DNA from 3 places in the Larkinella harenae genome. Region 2 is predicted to be linked to each of the others. Evidence: riboswitches for the same ligand, from Rfam matches in the RefSeq annotation. Region 2 holds a riboswitch; each other region holds the start of a gene.
The links. A riboswitch is a leader RNA that binds a small molecule or an ion and turns the genes downstream of it on or off. The one in region 2 is predicted to bind thiamine pyrophosphate.
Positions count from the first base shown of each region.

Region 1: it holds a riboswitch for thiamine pyrophosphate, as region 2 does, so the genes downstream of both, ACYVH9_RS00055 (TonB-dependent receptor) here and thiS (sulfur carrier protein ThiS) in region 2, are expected to answer to the same signal.
Region 3: it holds a riboswitch for thiamine pyrophosphate, as region 2 does, so the genes downstream of both, thiM (hydroxyethylthiazole kinase) here and thiS (sulfur carrier protein ThiS) in region 2, are expected to answer to the same signal.

Region 1 is NZ_BAAGWE010000001.1:9,471-15,855, forward strand. Features, by position in the region: gene mfd (transcription-repair coupling factor) at 1-232, opposite strand, end outside; gene ACYVH9_RS00035 (barstar family protein) at 325-762, opposite strand; gene ACYVH9_RS00040 (muconolactone Delta-isomerase family protein) at 794-1,090, opposite strand; gene ACYVH9_RS00045 (alpha/beta hydrolase) at 1,105-1,770, opposite strand; gene ACYVH9_RS00050 (ring-cleaving dioxygenase) at 1,855-2,796, opposite strand; TPP riboswitch at 2,941-3,038, shown strand; gene ACYVH9_RS00055 (TonB-dependent receptor) at 3,120-5,531, shown strand; gene ACYVH9_RS00060 (hypothetical protein) at 5,756-6,211, shown strand.
Region 2 is NZ_BAAGWE010000001.1:2,089,197-2,095,581, reverse strand. Features, by position in the region: gene thiH (2-iminoacetate synthase ThiH) at 1-1,036, opposite strand, end outside; gene ACYVH9_RS08495 (thiazole synthase) at 1,039-1,824, opposite strand; gene ACYVH9_RS08490 (thiamine phosphate synthase) at 1,821-2,456, opposite strand; gene thiC (phosphomethylpyrimidine synthase ThiC) at 2,471-4,348, opposite strand; gene thiS (sulfur carrier protein ThiS) at 4,351-4,554, opposite strand; TPP riboswitch at 4,641-4,738, opposite strand; gene ACYVH9_RS08475 (hypothetical protein) at 5,101-6,385, shown strand, end outside.
Region 3 is NZ_BAAGWE010000001.1:1,458,017-1,464,401, reverse strand. Features, by position in the region: gene thiE (thiamine phosphate synthase) at 34-654, opposite strand; gene thiM (hydroxyethylthiazole kinase) at 651-1,457, opposite strand; TPP riboswitch at 1,503-1,604, opposite strand; gene fabF (beta-ketoacyl-ACP synthase II) at 1,636-2,880, opposite strand; gene ACYVH9_RS05840 (RNA polymerase sigma-70 factor) at 3,074-3,658, shown strand; gene ACYVH9_RS05835 (FecR family protein) at 3,839-4,897, shown strand; gene ACYVH9_RS05830 (SusC/RagA family TonB-linked outer membrane protein) at 5,145-6,385, shown strand, end outside.

The DNA of each region.
Region 1 (6,385 bases), 2.1 Mb from region 2:
TTTGGAGGTCGTTGTAGAAGTAAGAGGCTTCTTCCCGATCGCTTAAAACAAATAAAAACGTGGATGGATGCATGCGGTAAACAGACGCAGCCAGCACAGCATCTAAGCTGCCGGTGATGCCTTTCAACTGAATGCGGGAAGGCTCGGCGGTGTGTGTTTGGCGGAATTGTTCACCAATAATTTTGATGAAGCTATCTTCGGTATAAAGCGTAATTAAATCAGCTACTTTCATAAAAATATAAATACCAAAAGCCGCAGAGAGCACCATCTCCCTGCGGCAAAAGGCAACAGATAAACCGTTTCATGTCGGTTTTGTTGCAAAAACTAACTTATAGAATCGTAGACAAATCCTTCTTTATTCAGCAAGGCCGCCAACGAATCGCTGGGTTGAAATAAAATTACTAATTGCCGGGCCGAAAGTCCTTCTTCGTCCTCGTCCACCCATTTCCAGTCTTCGGCGGCTACGTCCAGGATGTTCAATAATTCGCCTTTGCGGGCTTCTACCTTTTCCTGCGACAGAAAGGCGTCTGGGTGCGTAACATAAATTGCAATCTTATCGTCATCCAGCCACTCCAGATCGTTCAGGGCTTCGTCCAGCGATTCCAGGTTGAATTCAAAGTAGTCGGGAAACCGAAGCTCGCGGGCAATCTGGTCGAAAAACTGTTTCAGCGTTTGGGCTTTCTGACCATTGATCCGGGCAATTCGAAAGTCAACGTAGTCTTTCAGCTCCGAATCCGATTGAATGAATCTAAAATTTGCCATGAACAAGAAAAAATAACCCGGCAAAAATAGTTTAATTCAGTGAAAACAGGGGCATTCTTAATGAAACGATATTATTGAACATCAACTCCGTAATGGTTGGATCCATGAAGTTGATCAACGGAAATTCGGAAACAATTTCCATTACCTCAAATTCCGTCTGCGCTTTCACCACGCACCATAATTTCTGGCGGTCGAGAGATAGCGCATACGTAACGAGTTTTCCGTTTTCCATCAATTCATTTACTTTCAGCCGCTGGAGCGGAATCTTAACCGTAAAATCCTCGGTCATTTCAGCCGGGAGATCGAATTCTACCATAAACTGGCTCATAGGGCGTGGTAGTTTTAGGTGTACAATTCACGGACGGGCGCGCCGGATGTGGGCGAACCGTCAATCAACTGATTAACAATCTTTAGCTCATCTTCGTTGACCGAGTGCGCAAAATTTGGATATAATTTCATTTTTACCCCCGCACCCATCGACCGGAACACACCTTCTGACTCAATAACACGCTCTTTCGGAATGTGTGGATCGATATCGCTGCAGCCCAGAAAAACCGGTGTTTCTTCCAGTTCGCCCTCGTACAAGCGGGGTGTACCCGGCGGGCCGATCAACCCGCCACTTAAGCCGAAAACACCTCCGTACGGCATGGCATTGCGAGCCACGAACTCCAGCGCCAGACAGGCACCCTGCGAAAAACCGAGCCAGAATATCTGCGGTGGTTTAAAATTATAGTCCGACTGTAACCGCGCCCGCAAACTGCTCAGTACCTGAAGAGCCGCCGACAAGTAGGGTTCATTCTCTTCAAGCGGACTCATAAACGAATATGGATACCACGTTCCCTGGTGGGCCTGCGGAGCGATGAAGGCAAAATCCTGGTCTTCGATATAATCTGACAACGACAAAATATCGCGCGCCGACGCCCCGCGGCCGTGCACCATTACCATCACTTTTGAAGCTTTTTCCAGCGGTTTTCCGGCTGTAAGGAAGTTATTGGGATCGTGTATCATAGTGTTTGGGAATATGGGCCTGCGATAAAAGGTGCGGGGCGGAGGGTCGTTTTTTCGTACCCTCACCCCGCCACCTTCTGCTCGTTATTTCACTTCAATTTTCGGTAGAGCCGCTTCTATTTTTTCACGCCGGGGTTCGTACCACTCCGGCAATTTAAGCGTTTTACCCAATTCGGCAACGGGTTCATCCACTGCAAAGCCCGGAGGATTGGTAGCGACTTCGAACAGAATGCCGCCCGGCTCGCGGAAATAAATGCTGTGGAAATAATTCCGGTCCTGAACGGGCGTCACCTGATAGCCTGCTTTCAGCAATTGCTGTTGCAAAACAAGTTGCGATTCGTCCGAATCCGTCGAAAACGCCACGTGGTGAACCGAACCGACGCCCTGGTGTGCCCGAAGCTCGTTCGCAGCGTGCCGCACATCCACGTAATTGCCAGAACCGCCTTTGCCCGCCTGGAACCGAAATAAACCGGTTTCTTCTGATACCAACGTATGACCCAGGTATTCAGTTAATAATTTTATGGTATCGTCCACTTTGACCTCGTTCAAGGTAACGGTGTGAAAGCCTTTGACGGCGAATTCGGTCGGAATAAAACCGTTCGACCAGCCCGGCCTTGTATCCTGATCATGAGCCACCAGCTCGATACCCATGCCGTCGAAATCGTCAAACCGCAGGTAGGTTTCGTTAAACCGTTGGTATGGGCCGGTAAATGGAATATTAAACTCATGCAAGCGATTAATCCAGAAACTCAGCGACGCCGTCGGAACCGAAAACGCCGTATAGGTCAACTGGCCCCCACCCTTCCGACCGCGAATGAGGCCTTTCCCGTATGGGAAGAACGTCAGAATACTACCCGGCGATCCGGTTTCGTCACCGTAATACAGGTGGTAAACATCCGGGGCGTCAAAATTGATGGTTTTCTTGACCAACCGTAGTCCTAGAATGTGCGTATAAAAATCGACATTACTTTGGGCATCACCGGCGATAGCCGTAACGTGGTGTAATCCATTAACGAGCGTTTCCATGGTCTGAGAGTTTTAATGAGTAATATGAGTCTTTTTCTTTAAATGTATCGACATTTAATGTAAATACATTTAATTTTTTGCTAAAGTTCACTACTACCTAATATTTCTGTAAATATGCTTTTTTGAATTACCTTTGCAGCGCTAATCTTACAAAAGGGGTGCCTTAATACAACGGGCTGAGATTATACCCATTGAACCTGCACCGGGTAATGCCGGCGAAGGGAACGTATTCACAGATGGTATACCTGTGCGTACTATTTACTCAAAAATCAACTAATTAGCAGATAGGTTGGCCCTTGCCTATTGTGACTTTTTCGTGCATCATGAAGAAAATTACAATTCGGCACCATGTCATCTATTTTACTGGCTTGCTAGGGCTCTTTTTTCTATCGGCGCTACCGGCCTGGGCGCAATTTTCCATTTCCGGAACTGTCAACGATGTTGAGGGCGGAGTGTTGCCCGGCACAGCCATTACCGTCGAGGGGACCTTTAAAGGCACGTTTGCCGACGCCAATGGCGAGTTTCGCCTGACCAACTTAAAACCGGGCGCGGTGAAGTTACGGTTTTCGCTGCTGGGTTATGAACCGGTTTTACAGACAGTGGAGCTCAATCGGAACGAGCAGCTGGTTGTGGCGTTGGCTAAAACCGTTGTGGTGGTGGATGAGGTGGTTGTAAGTGCCACACGCGCTAACCAGAAGTCGGCAGTTGCCTATACCAATGTTTCAGGGCGAGAACTTACCAAACAGAATCTGGGACAGGATATTCCGTTGCTCCTGAACTTTACGCCATCGCTTGTGACTACCTCCGACGCGGGCGCAGGTGTTGGCTATACCGGTTTCCGGATTCGGGGTTCGGACGCAACGCGGATCAATATAACCGTCAACGGGATTCCCTACAACGATGCGGAATCACAAGGTACGTTCTGGGTCAACATGCCGGATATTGCCTCATCGGTGAGCAGCATTCAGATTCAGCGCGGAGTGGGAACATCTACCAATGGCGCGGGCGCTTTTGGGGCTTCGGTCAACGTGCAAACAAACAGTTTCGAGAAAAATCCGTACGGCGAAGTCGACGTTTCGGGTGGCTCTTTCAATACCTTAAAAACCACGGTAAAAGCGGGTTCTGGCTTGTTAAAGTCGGACGCGACCCCGGGACATTTTGTGGTGGATGCCCGGCTGTCCCGAATCGTATCTGATGGTTATATCGACCGGGCATCGTCCAATCTGAAATCGTTTTATGTCTCCGGCGGCTGGTACGGCAAAAAGAGCTTCGTGCGTTTAAATGTGTTCTCAGGCACGGAGCGCACCTACCAGGCCTGGGATGGTGTTCCGGAAAGTCTTCTGAAAACCAACCGAACCTATAACGCTTATACCTACGACAACGAAGTTGATAATTACCAGCAGGATCATTACCAGCTCATTAGCTCCCACGAATTAAGCCGAAACTGGCGTCTGAATGCTTCGTTACATTACACAAAAGGCCGGGGTTACTACGAACAATTCCGGGCCAATAACCGGCTTTCCGACTACGGTTTGCCCAACGTGGTGATTGGCGATTCCACCATCAGCCGCACGGATTTGATTCGTAGACGCTGGCTGGATAATGACTTTTACGGAGCGGTTTTTTCGCTGGATTACAACAGTTTCGGTAAACTGACCGCCAACATCGGCGGGGGTTGGAACCAGTATACCGGCAAGCATTTTGGAGAAGTAATCTGGGCGCGGTTTGCCAGTACGAGCGACATTCGACACCGGTATTACGACAACGACGCAACCAAAACGGATTTCAACCTGTACGGGAAAGCCTATTACCAGTTCAGTTCAAAATTCAATGCGTACGTTGATTTGCAGGTGCGAACCGTTGATTACTCATTTTTAGGATTTGACAACCAGCTCCGGAATGTACAGCAGGACGATAAGCTAAGCTTTTTCAATCCGAAAGCTGGGATTACCTACACCCTGAACGACCGCAGCAGTGTGTATGCTTCATTTGGCGTTGGTCACCGCGAGCCCAACCGCAACGATTACACACAATCGACGCCGGCCAGTCGCCCCAAAGCCGAACGACTGAATGATTGGGAAGCCGGTTACAAAATGCAGACCCAGCGCCTGGCTTTCTCAGCCAATCTGTACTACATGAAATACAAAAATGAGCTGATTCTGACCGGGCAGATCAACGACGTGGGCGCGCAAAACCGGGTAAACGTGCCGAATAGTTACCGCGCCGGGGTTGAACTGGAAGCCGGAACTGTGCTGGCGAAGAACCTGCGCTGGAACGTCAACGTGACTTTTAGCCAGAATAAAGTGAAAACCTTTACGGAGTTTCTGGATAATTACGATACTGGCGAACAGCAGATCAACCAATATACCAACACTAACATTGCGTTTGCGCCAAACACCATTGTTGGATCGCAACTACTGTATACGCCCGCGAAAGGGCTGGAAATCGGCTTGCTGTCGAAGTACGTCGGGAAGCAGTACATGGACAACACCTCCAACGAAAACCGCAAACTTGATGCGTATTTTGTCAACGACCTGCGGTTTATTTATACCATACAGCCCAAAGGCATGAACGAAATCGCGTTTTCGCTGCTGCTGAATAACTTCCTCGGCGAACTGTATGAATCGAACGGCTACACCTATAGCTACCTTTCGGAAGGCCAAATCGTCACGGAAAACTTCTATTATCCGCAAGCCGGCCGGAATTTTCTGGCGGGTGTGAGAATCAAATTTTAGTTCTGAACGGGGTGAATCAAGGCTGGCATTCGATTGTAATACGGCCAACCGGAACGTAACGTCCTAATGTTCTGCTGAGTTCTTCAGAGGGGCCTCTAGAACTAGCCGATCAGTCGCATTGATTCATCTTTAATGGATGAGTCAATGCTTTTTAAAAGTCGTTCAATCGCGGCAGAGAGCATGCAATAAAGTAACATTTAGGGCTGCTTGCGCGTTAAATGCCTATGACTGATCGAAACAAAACAATCTGGGAATCGTTGGGAAGCGGCCTGGTTGGTGCCTGTGTGCTGACGGCTCTCCACGAAACCGCCCGTCACTTTATTGATGAGGCTCCCAGAGCTGACATTCTGGGGATGCGGGCTATTAAAAAGGGAATGGTGAAAGTAGGCGCTGAACCACCCTCCGACGAAAAATTGCATGACTGGGCACTAGGGGGAGATATTGTTTCCAATACGCTCTATTATAGCCTGATTGGGCTGGCCAAACCGCAGTACGCCATACTAACCGGAGCCGCTCTGGGGCTTGCTGCCGGGGCGGGTGCCGTTAGCCTGCCTGGGCCGCTGGGATTAGGGACAGCTCCCACTCAGCGCACTACCTCAACGGCGGTGATGACAATTGGCTGGTACCTGATCGGTGGATTAGCTACCGCGGGCGCATACGCTCTTCTAAAGCGCCGTTGAACGCAACGAATTGCGCAGTTGCGGTGCTACTTGGTTGGTATGAGTTAATAACCTTGCTATGCAGTTATAGCATAGCAAGGCCGGATTGGTAGTACTGTAATTCGCGAAATGATTGACCCTAATCGCCGGGGATACTTTTTTAAGTCTTGCGTTTTTGCAGCCTAACTTGAATAG
Region 2 (6,385 bases):
ATATTTCGAACTGTTCGAGCGACTGCGGCTCCACGACGTACCCGCCCGGATTGGTCTTCGACCCCGCACTGATGCTGGTGATTCCCAACCGAATAACGTGGTCGCGGAAGGTCGGACTTTCACGCGTTGACAGCGATAATTCGACTTCGGGACTAAATAGCCGGTAGGCGCAAATCAGTTGGACCAACTCTCGGTCGGTCAGGCAGTTGCCAAAATCCCGGGACGTTACCCCCTCCGCGCCCAGCACGTCGATGGGCCGCAAACGCGGAAACGACAGGCTGTAGCGGGTTTGCCAATACGTACGTTCCAGGTAATGCAGGTGCAGGGCCGTAAAAAAGCTGTCCGTGCGCCAGTCCGACAGCCCCAGCAAGGTGCCCAGCCCCAGCTTGTGGATGCCCGCGCGGCCCAGCCGGTCGGGGGTTTCGACCCGGTAGCGGTAACTGGCTTTTTTCCCCTTCGGGTGGTGAGTCTTGTAACTGTCGCGGTCGTACGTCTCCTGGTAGACCAGCACCGTATGCAGTCCTTCCGGAATCAGTTCTTCGTAGGCGGCCTGGTCGAGTGGTTGCACTTCCATCGAAATGTGGGCAAACCGGCTGCGCAATAACCGAATGGCGTTTTTCAGGTACGGCACCCCGACGGTCTGGTTGGCCTCCCCCGTCACGAGCAGAACGTGCTGATAGCCCATCGCTTTCAACGCATTGGCTTCGCGCAGAATCTCATCATCGGTCAGGGTTCGTCGCCGGATTTTATTATCCACACTAAACGCGCAGTACGTGCAGATGTTCTGGCACTCGTTGGACAAGTACAGCGGGGCGTACAACTGCATGGTTTTGCCAAACCGCTGCTGGGTTAGGCGGTGACTCTGGCGGGCCATTTCTTCCAGATACGGGGATGCGGCTGGCGAAATCAAGGCCTGAAAATCAGCTAGCGTCCGGTCAGTGCGGGCCAGCGCCATTTCCACATCCCGCGCAGTTTTTGTCTCGATGGCCCGCTGGCTTTCCGACCAGTTATATTTTTCCAGTAATTCGCTAAACATCGTTATTCTTCCAGGAAAGCGGTGAAAGGACTACTCGCTACGGCGGTCGGGGAAGCGGCCCCTAACCGGGCTTCGTACGCCAGCCGTCCCGCTTCGACGGCCATCTTGAAGGCGACGGCCATCTGCACCGGGTTATCGGCTACGGCAATGGCCGTATTGACCAGCACCGCATCGGCCCCCAACTCCATCGCGGCAGCCGCGTGCGACGGGGCACCAAGCCCGGCGTCCACGACCACCGGCACCTGGCTTTGTTCGATGATAATTTCCAGAAAATCCAGCGTTCGCAGCCCCCGATTCGAGCCAATGGGCGCCCCCAGCGGCATCACGGCGGCCACACCAACCGCTTCGAGCCGCTTGCACAGCACCGGATCGGCGTGGATGTAGGGCAATACGACAAACCCCAACTTGACCAGCTCTTCGGCGGCTTTCAGCGTTTCGATGGGATCGGGCAATAGGTAGCGCGGATCAGGGTGAATTTCCAGTTTGAGCCAGTTGGTTTCGAGTGCTTCGCGGGCCAGTTCGGCGGCAAATACAGCTTCACGGGCGGTGCGCACTCCGGAGGTGTTGGGCAGCAGGTTCAGGTGCGGAGCCTTCAGGTGCAGCAGCGTGTCGTCGTTGTTATTGGCCAGGTCAACGCGTTTCAGCGCCACCGTCACCAGTTCGGAGCCGGACGCCAGCAGAGCCGCTTCCATCAGGTCGGTTGAGCTAAATTTTCCGGTGCCCGTAAACAGGCGCGACGAAAAGGTTTTATCCGCAATTTGCAGGGGTTGAGAAAGAAGGTCGTTCATTGTTTTTCCAGCGTTGAATAGGGTGTAACCGTTTGAATGGCCTGCCAGAAGGCGGGCACCTGACGTTGGGGATCGCGAGTAATAGCCGCCGAAACGGCAATGCCGTGTACCCCTTCCCGAAGGAGCGCCGGTACATCCGCCACCTCAATGCCACCAATGGCGATGATCGGCAGCGAAAGCCCTTCGGATGCGCAGGCCGTCATTAGGGCCTGGTAGCCCTCCAGGCCCAGAATAGGACTTAATTTTTCCTTGGTATTCGTGAATCGGTACGGCCCGAGACCAATGTAGGTTGCTCCGGCAGCGTGGTGGGCTCGAATGTCCTCCAGGGTGTTGGCCGTGCCGCCGATGATCACCGAAGGCCCCAGCAACCGCCGGGCTTCGGCCACGGGCAGGTCTTCTGTCCCGACATGAACCCCATCGGCACCGATTTCACCGGCCAGGGCCACGTTATCGTTGATGATCAGCCGGGCGTTGTACTGGCGGCAAACGGCCAGCGTTTCGAGGGCCAGCGCCTTCCAATCGGCTGCGCTGCGGTTTTTAATCCGCAACTGCACCCAGTCTACCCCCGCCCGACAAGCTGCGTCGGCCTGTTCGGGGGAGGTGGTGATGTACTGTAATCGACTACTATTCATGCTCATTTTTCGGCTTATTGATAAATCTGAGCGCCCTGCTCCACAAATTCCTTCGCTTTGATTTCCATCGCCTTGTCTAGCACATCCGCTTCGGCTAATCCCTGCTGCTCCGCATACGCACGGACATCCTGCGTGATCTTCATCGAGCAGAAATGCGGGCCGCACATTGAACAGAAATGGGCAATTTTGGCCCCTTCGGCGGGCAACGTTTCGTCGTGGAAAGATCGGGCCGTGTCGGGGTCCAGCGACAGGTTGAACTGGTCTTCCCACCGGAATTCGAAGCGGGCTTTGCTCAGGGCATTGTCGCGGTATTGCGCCCCCGGATGCCCCTTGGCCAGATCGGCGGCATGGGCGGTAATCTTGTAGGTAATCACCCCGTCTTTGACGTCTTTTTTGTTGGGCAGCCCCAAGTGCTCTTTCGGTGTCACGTAGCAGAGCATGGCCGTTCCGTACCAGCCAATCATGGCCGCTCCGATGGCAGACGTGATGTGGTCGTAACCGGGCGCAATGTCGGTCGTCAGCGGACCAAGGGTATAAAACGGCGCTTCGTCGCAGTGCTGAAGCTGCTTTTCCATGTTCTCCTTGATGAGGTGCATCGGTACGTGACCAGGGCCTTCGATCATCACCTGCACATCGTGTTTCCAGGCGATTTTGGTCAGTTCGCCCAGCGTTTCGAGTTCGGCAAATTGGGCCGCGTCGTTGGCGTCGGCAATAGAACCGGGCCGCAGACCGTCGCCCAGCGAAAACGCCACGTCGTAGGCTTTCATAATTTCGCAGATTTCCTCGAAATGGGTATACAGGAAGTTTTCGCGATGATGCGCCAGACACCATTTAGCCAGAATGCTGCCACCCCGCGACACAATACCCGTTACTCGCTTGGCCGTCAGCGGAATGTAACGCAACCGAACGCCCGCGTGAATCGTGAAATAATCGACCCCCTGTTCGGCCTGTTCAATGAGCGTATCGCGGAAAAGCTCCCAGGTCAGGTCTTCGGCCTTGCCGTTCACTTTTTCGAGCGCCTGATAAATCGGCACGGTTCCAACGGGCACCGGGCAGTTACGGATAATCCACTCCCGGGTTTCGTGAATGTGCTTACCTGTCGATAAATCCATCAGCGTATCGCCCCCCCAGCGACAACTCCATACGGCCTTTTCGACCTCTTCCTCAATGCTCGACGTCACTACCGAATTACCGATGTTGGTGTTGATTTTTACCAGAAAATTACGCCCAATAATCATCGGCTCACTTTCCGGGTGGTTGATGTTCGAGGGGATGATGGCCCGGCCAGCGGCCACTTCCTGCCGCACAAATTCCGGCGTGATGAAACCTTTCGGTGTGTTGGCCCCGAAGCTGTTGCCGGGGTGCTGCTCCTTCAGCGGGTCAGCCCCTCGGATGGCATCAATGCGCTGATTTTCGCGGATGGCGATGTATTCCATCTCCGGCGTAATGATTCCCTGGCGCGCGTAGTGCAATTGCGTGACGTTCTGGCCCGGTTTGGCCCGCAGCGGCTTACGAATGTGCTCGAACCGCAACGAATCCAGTCGGGCGTCGGCCATACGCTGGCGGCAGTAATCAGACGAAAAATCCGGTAGTTCTTCCACGTCGTTGCGCTCCCGAATCCAGGACTCACGCAGCCGGGGCAAGCCTTTTTGCAGGTCGATGGGCACCGCTGGGTCCGTGTACGGGCCGCTGGTGTCGTAGACGGTAACGGGCGCGTTGGCGGTTCTGATTTCCGGGCCGTTGAGGTGGCTGACGGTATCCGAAACGACGATTTCGCGCATTGCCACGCGAATGTTGTGTAATTGACCAGGTACGTAAATTTTGCGCGATCCCGTCAGCGGTTCGCGGGTGATGGACTGCGGTGCAGGCTGTTTTTCAGTTTTCTGGCTCATAATTATCCTCCCTGAGTGGCTTGAATAAGCGTGATAGAATCGGCTTCCTGAAGGGAAGTCTGGCCCCAGCGGGCGCGTGGAATAATGCGGTCGTTGCAGGCTACGGCAATGCCTTTCTGGTCGGACAGACCAAGCGTTTGCAGCAGCCCCAGCAGCGTACTGGCTGTCGGACAATCGACGGGTTGTGAATTGAGTTTGACTTGCATGATTTGGCAACCGGTTTCGGTTCGGCCAAACAGCGGGGAGGATGAAAATGAATGGCCAAACCACCTACGCAGCCGCGTACGGTTTGGTCCAACGAGTCACTTTTCCCTTCGCAGGCATTACCCTGTTCAGGTTCAGAGGGTATCATCTCAGCCCGCCCGAAGGCGAACACCCCTAAAGTTTGGCTTGTGTTAAGCTGGGCAAATATAAGGCTCTGTTTCTTTCTGCCTAAATAAGTCAGTATAAAATTTCGCTTCCTTTCACCAGAACTCTGTCTAACGTCAGCGTTCCAGAGAAAACCGCAACAAAGTGAACCAAGGGCCAGCCCCGCGACCCACTTGGCTCCTAATCAAGGCCCTAATGGCAGACAAGTCTTTCGTTAAGATTATAAACCGTACCCCAAAACTGATTGAAATCATCCTTGGCTACTACTGCTGGTCAACGGCAGGAAAGCTGGCTTCCGCTATTTTTGACGATAACTTTCCTGGTCGAGTAGCTTAGTAACGTACTTCGACCTTTGGGTTCGGAAATATCTCCGAAAAACCGGTATGAAAACGCTTACAGAACCTCCCCAGCCCCGCCATCAGGACGTCTTGCGCACGTCTGTTTTTACCCTGCAATGGCGAATGGCTCTGGTCTGGCTGGTCCTGGCGGGTGCCATCGGAATGGGGCTGCGCATGCTGGTCCTCTGGCCCGTCGAAGCGTTCAACTATATGAATTGGCTACACGCCCACTCGCACGTGGTTTTGCTGGGCTGGGCATTCAATGCCTTACTGACAGCTATTTGGAGTGAGTTCGTCGCTCCTGAAGAAGCCCGGACCTACCGGCACTGGTGGCTGGCCTTGCAACTTTCAGTGGCCGGAATGCTGGCACTTTTCCCCATCCAGGGCTATGCAGCGGGGTCCATTCTTTTCTCGACCTTGCACGTCTGGCTTACCTACGGCATCGGCATCAAGCTTTGGCGGCACCTCCGTCCTGACCAAACTTTTTCGGCTACGCTGCTACGGTTTGGAGTCGGCTTTCTGTTTTTATCGACGCTGGGGCCTTACGCAGTGGGCATTCTGAAAGCAAAAGGGTTGGCCCATTCCAACGCCTACAACCTTGCCCTTTATTTTTACCTGCATTTTCTGTACAACGGCTGGTTTGTATTCGGGATTCTGGCGCTGCTCATGCGGCAACTCGAACGCTGGAAAGTGGTTCTCCCCGATCCGATTCGCCGATACGGGTTAGTCGCCTGGGTGATCAGTTGCGGCAGCAGTTACAGCCTCTCAGCGCTTTGGACCGATCCACCGGAGCTTGTTTGGGCGCTCGGAGCTTTTTCTGCAATCCTGCAACTGGGAACAGGCGGCTGGCTGGCCGGGTGGCTCTGGCAACGTCGGGCTACTTTCCGGCAACACCTCCAACCGTGGACGTTTACCCTTTACCGACTGGCCTGGCTGGCTTTTATCCTCAAACTCCTTCTTCAAACGGCGTCGGCGCTGCCCTGGGCTGCCCAATGGGCTTATGAACAACGTTCGCTGGTGATTGCCTATTTGCATCTGGTATTTATCGGCGTCATCAGCTTTTTTTTGTTCGGCAAGGCGATCCAGGATAAGCATCTGACGGTTTCGGATTTCGCACTCAAAAGCAGCATCGGATTTTTCGTCGCTCTGGAAACCATCCTGGTAACCGAACCCATTTTGAACCGTTTTCTGAATGATAGCCTGCCTGCTTATTTTTACAGCCTGTTTGTGGTTTCTGCCGGCCTGTGGGTGGGCTTTTTATTACTTCTGACTGCCCAACTACAAATTTCGTGGAAGTGGTTTACCTACCGGGACCCGGTTTCTGCCAATA
Region 3 (6,385 bases), 630 kb from region 2:
GCGGTACGGTTTTTCAGGCATTAGCTGCCCGCGTTACCAATCAGCCCGTTGAATCAGTTCACGGGTGGCTTCGTAAGGCGACGGCTGGCCACAAATGGCCGAAACCACGGCGGCACCCGATACGCCCGTTTGCCTGATCGCCCGAATATTATCGGCGTTGATCCCACCAATCGCGAACGTGGGCAGCTTGGTCAGGCAACAAAGCTCCCGAAGGCCGTCCAGCCCGAGTGCGCTGGACGTGTCCTGCTTGGTGGGCGTCGGAAAGATAGCCGCCACCCCGAGGTAATCAACGTCGGCTCCTTCGGCGGCTTGCAGCTCCGTTCGGTTGTTCACCGACAAACCCAGGATTTTGTTCGGACCAATGAGCGCCCGCGCCAGCTCGTGCGGCATGTCGTCCTGCCCCACGTGTACGCCGTCGGCATCGATCGCCAATGCCACATCAATCCGGTCGTTGATAATCAGTTTGGCCCCGTAAGTTTGTGTGATTCGTTTCAATTCGGCCCCCAGTTCCACAAAAGCACGGGTCGTGATGGCTTTCTCACGCAGTTGCACCCATTGCACCCCAGCCCGGCACGCTTCCTCGACGATAAACGGCAGGCGGTGCCCGGCCTGCGCACCAATGCCGCTGTCGGTCACCAAATACAACCCGTTCATACCTGTGGTTGGTTTAGCCCTTCCGCCAGATCAGCCTCGGTCAGTTGGTACAAGGCATCGAGAAAGTTCACCTGCAAACTTCCGGGCGCGGCCTGTTTCTGCACCGCCCGTTCTCCGGCTATTCCCATCACGGTCATGGCGTGTGTAGCCGCCCGGAAATAATCGGGATTCACGGCCGCAAACGCGCCGATCAGAGCCGTAGCGGTGCAGCCCATCCCCGTCACCTTGGTCATGAGTGGATGTCCGTTGGCAACGGTAGCCACCTGCTCCCCACGGATGATGTAATCGATGGCACCACTGACCACGACGACACTGCCCCAGACGTTGCTCAGTCGTTTGGCCGCTTCGACGGCTGCCTCGGAACCCACGGTACTGTCTACGCCCTTGGTTTGGGCATTCAGACCGGCCAGTGCCATAATTTCCGACGCATTGCCACGGATGATGGCGGGCGCAGCCAGCGACAACAACTCCTGACTGACCTGATTGCGAAAAGCCGTTGCACCCACGCCAACGGGGTCAAAAATCACCGGTTTCCCCAGATCCTTCGCCCGGCGCATGGCCAGTTTCATGCCCGCAACAAATGTGGCATCGAGCGTTCCGATGTTGACCACCAGCGCGTTGGAAATGGAAACGAAATCTTCGGTTTCTTCGGGAGCGTGCACCATCGCGGGCGAAGCACCGAGGGCGAGTAGGGCGTTGGCCGTGTTGTTCATCACCACGAAATTGGTGATGTTGTGGATGAGCGGAGCCTGCGCGCGAATCGTTTCCAGGTCGGCCCAGACAGATTGAGGAGTTGGATACATGTTGCTGTCGGTCGGTTTATCTACAGCAACTTCAGAGGGGCGAACGGTTTCCCGGAAACTTTTCCCTACGGCAGTACAAACTGCATCAGGTGGTGAGGGTATGCTCTCAGTCAGTCCATGCTGGTCCTGACACCCCTAAAGTTGCCCGGCAAAGGTAGGGTATTTCGCCGTACGGTTTTTATATTTTCTGAAAAACTACGATCCCGTTGTGCCCACCAAACCCGAAGGTATTGCTCATAGCGGTTTTGACCTCGGTAGTCCGTGCTTCCCGGAAAACAATATTCAGACTTTCGGGAATAGCCGGATCGCGCACGGTGGTGTTGATGGTGGGTGGAATAACGTTGTCGCGCAGGGCCAGCAGGCTGATGATGGCTTCGATCGCTCCGGCTCCGCCCATCAGGTGCCCGGTGATGGATTTGGTCGCGCTGATGTGCAGCTTTGTCTTTTTCGAGCCGGTCAGTTGCGCCACGGCTTTCATTTCCGACAAATCCCCGACCGGCGTTGAGGTCGCGTGGGCATTCAGGTAATCCAGGTCTTCGATGTTGACGCGGGCCTCGGTCAGCGCCAGTTGCATGGCCCGCGTTGCGCCGATGCCATCGGGATGGGTAGCCGTAATGTGGTAAGCGTCGCCGGTCATGGCAGCCCCGGTCATTTCCCCGTAAATCGTAGCGCCCCGCCGAACGGCGTGTTCGTATTCTTCCAGAATGATGGCTCCGGCTCCTTCGCCCATCACAAAACCGTCGCGCTCGACATCGAACGGTCGCGAAGCCGTGGCCGGGTCATCGTTCCGGGTCGACATGGCTTTCATGGAACAATAGCCACCGAATGAAGACGGGGTAATGGCGGCATCGCAGCCCCCACTGACGATGATTTTGGCTTTTCCGAGCCGAATGTAGTTAAACGCATCCATCAGCGCCGAGTTGGAACTTGCGCAGGCCGAAACCGCCGTATAGTTGATTCCCATAAAACCGTGCCGGATCGAAATCATCCCCGACGCCAGGTTGACCAACACCTTGGGAACCAGAAACGGGCTAAAGCGTGGCTGGCCGTCGCCCCGGGCAAACTCGGTGGTTTGGTCTTCCAGTGTTTCGGTTCCGCCCTGCCCCGAACCCCAGATTACGCCCACATCAAACGGATCCATTTTTCCCAGGTCAAAACCGGAATCCTGAATGGCCTGCTCGGCGGCAATCAGCGCAAACTGCGTAAACCGATCCGTCCGCTTGCTGTCGGTGCGGCCCAGGTACGGCAGCGGATCAAAATGGGGGATTTCGGACGCAAACCGGGTCCGAAACAACGAGGCATCGAAACGAGTGATGGGGCCCATTGCCGACCGCCCTTCGACCACGTTTTGCCAGAAGGTCGGAAGGGTAGAGCCAATGGGTGTAAAAGCGCCTAATCCGGTAATAACAACGCGGTGTAACATGACATCAGTAATACAATGAGCCCGCAAAGAAAAAGAACCCACCGCACATTGATTCCATTCTTTCGAAAACTTTTACAGGCAAGTACAGGACAGTTCCGTCAACGGTTTTTATGAAAATTTTGAGTATTCATTTGGTCCTTCCCAGAAGGCCAGGTGTATTGATTCGACTATAGCCTTGCAAATTTGACCCTTTATGGAGTTTTCAAACCTTCCTAAAGATACGCCGACCAACCGCTTAAATAGCCTTGACCCTGAGACGTTTCAGGCCATCTATTTACGCTATTGGAACGACCTATTCAGGGTAGCGGCCCGAAGGCTTCAATCGGAAGAAGCGGCCGCCGAGATCGTTCAGGATATCTTCGTCGAACTCTGGGAACGGCGGGAAAAACTGAACATCGACCACCTCGACCGCTATTTATTTACGGCTGTCAAGTATAAAGTTATTAACTACATCCGGGACGCCCTGATTCGGAAAAAGTACTGGGACCCCGGCGTGGAGGACCTGGTCAGTTATTTCGACGAACGGGCCGAAAACAACCTGGCTTACGAAGACCTGCACAAAGCCGTTGAAGAGGTGCTGGAACACATGCCGCTGAAAACTCGGGAAATCTTTCGCTTAAACCGGCTGGAGCACAAAACCGTCAAGGAAATTTCGGAATTTCTGCACATTCCCGAACGCACCGTCGAATACCACATCACCCAGTCGCTTCGCCTGTTGCGGTCACACCTGAAAAACTTCGCAACTTACCTTTTTCTGTTCATTGGTTTTTTCCGCTAAGCCGTTGGCAGCACCACTCATTGTACTAATCAAAGAACTTTATCTACTAAGAGGCTAATTCATAGTACTTATCCCACAAGTTTCTAAACTATTTGCGGTCGGGGGCAGCCCAATGTGACTTGTAGCAAATCGGGTGGCTGCGGCCAGTGCCTGTTTTCTACAAACGCCTAAACTCTGATCATGGATATTCGCCGAGAGGACCTTCCCCTTTTATTGAAGCGCTACCTGGAAGGAACCTGTAGTGACGAAGAGCGACAAGCCATCGACGCCTGGTACAACCAAACCGGTGTGCAACGCCCGCTGGAATCCGGAAAATACAGCCAGGCCGAACTCCAGACCCTCATCTGGCAACAGATTCAGGAACAGATCAACGGCAAAGCCAACCCGCAACCGGGTTGGGCGCGCCCCAGCATCGGTCTCTGGCGCTCCTGGTATTTTCAGCTCGCGCTGGCTGCTTCGCTGCTGCTGATCGGTGGGCTGGTCTACATTCGGGTCTTTTCCAGGGACGAATTGCGGGTCGGACCCCTAGCCGCAACAACAGGCCTCCGCGAAGAAATCAACACCGGTTCCACCACTAAAACCGTCTTGCTGGACGATGGCAGCCGGATCACGCTGCACCCCGGCAGCCGGGTTCAGTTTCCACAACCGTTCAGCACAGACGTACGGGAAGTGCACCTGAACGGGGTGGCGTTTTTTGACGTCACCAAAGACGCGCACAAGCCCTTTATCGTATACACCGGAGAGATTGCCACGAAAGTTGTGGGCACCAGCTTCCTTGTCCGCTCCGACCAGCAAGATTCCCGGGATGTGGTGGTGTCGGTCATGACGGGAAAAGTCATCGTTGAACGCCGGGAACCCGTCAAAGCTATTAGCCGGGAGGGCCTCAACAACGGCGTGGTGCTAAACCCCAACCAGCAAGTGACCTACTACCATTCCAACAATCACTTTGTAACAAGTCTGGTAGCCAAGCCTATTACGATAAAGCCCCAGGCGGATTTGGCCCGGCAACGGCTGTTTCGGTTTTCGGGCACGCCATTGCGTGAGGTGCTTGAAAAGTTGCAATCGGCTTATGGGCTGAAGTTTGAACTCATCAACGAAGCAATCAACAACTGCCCGGTCACAGCTGACCTCACCGACCAGCCTTTTTTTGTCAAGCTCGACATCATCGCCGAATCCCTCAATGCACGCTATGAGGTGAAAGGCACCAGCATTGTGTTGTCGGGCGGCAATTGTGAATAAACCAGAAGTAACCAATCGTTTTTACCAAACCCAAAATCCTATGATCTGTAAAAACAGCCTTTTATTTCTCCAGGCCCCAAACCCCAACGTACCATCGGGATAAGGTCAGCTATAAGCAGAAAAGCCAGATCCAAAATGCTGCCACATTTCGAACCCGGCCTTTCCGTCCTTTCCGAATACGAATTTTCATCCTGCCAGATGGTATCGGAAAAAATTGTCAAATTCTGAGATTTAACAAAACAAAAGAATGAAAAAACATCGAAGATTCATAACCGTTATCGGTCGAATTACGAGAGTTTCGCTCCTTCCTTTTTTGCTGCTGATCGCTTTCGTCAGCCGCAGCCTGGCCAGCGAAGTTACAGGCCAGGAATTATTGCAAAAAACTGTCAGCATCAAAGCCAGTAATACCGAGATTCGGGTCGTTTTAAACCGGCTCGAAGAAACCGCGGGAGTCAAATTCGTATACAGCTCCCGGTCGCTGCACGCCAGCCGGAAAGTATCGGTGGCAATCGCGGAAAAACCGTTGGTCGAAGCGGTCAACGAAGTGTTCTACCCCAGCAAAGTAAACTGCAAAGTTGTTGGTGGACAGATAATTATCAAAACCGAAGCCAACGCATCGGCACAACCCGAACCTACGAGCATGGGAGAAAGTACTCCGGTAGTTCAGGTTGTTGACCGAACCATTACCGGTCTGATCACCGACGAAAAAGGGGGCGGCCTGCCCGGGGTTAGCGTTGTTATCAAGGGAACGCAAAAAGGAACGTCCAGCGACGCCGACGGAAAATTTTCGCTGAGCGTTCCCGACGGAAATGTCACGCTGATTTTTTCGTTTGTGGGCTATATGCCTCAGGAAGTAGCGGTTGGCAACCAAACGGCCGTAAACGTTAATCTGCAACCCGATACCAAGGCCCTGGAAGAAGTGGTGGTGGTGGGATACGGTACCCAGAAAAAACGCGATGTTACTGGCGCGGTCAGCAGCATTGGAACAACCGAAATTGCCGACATTCCGGTGCAGAACCTGGGCCAGAAATTGCAGGGCCGGATGGCGGGTGTGCAGGTTAACCAGACTTCGGGCGAACCCGGCCGGGGTGTGTCGTTCCGGGTGCGGGGCCAGGCGTCCATCAACGGCGGGAATAGTCCGCTCGTGGTGATCGACGGCTTTCCGACCGTAGCCGGTATCACCAGTGTCAGTCCGGATGAAATCGAGTCGGTTTCGGTGCTGAAAGATGCTGCGTCGGCTTCGCTGTACGGTTCGCGGGCGGCCAACGGGGTGATTCTGATTACCACCAAACAGGCCAAAAGCGGCCAGACCAATATCGACTTCAGCTCCTACTACGGCTTCGAAAAAGTTTCCAAGCGGGGCCGTCCGGACGTGATGAATGCCTACGAGTTCGCGCAGTTCAAAAAGGAATATTACGAAGATCAGGCCCGGTATGAGAACTATACGGGCGGGGTGCCGGAAGTTTACCAGAATCCGGAACAATACCG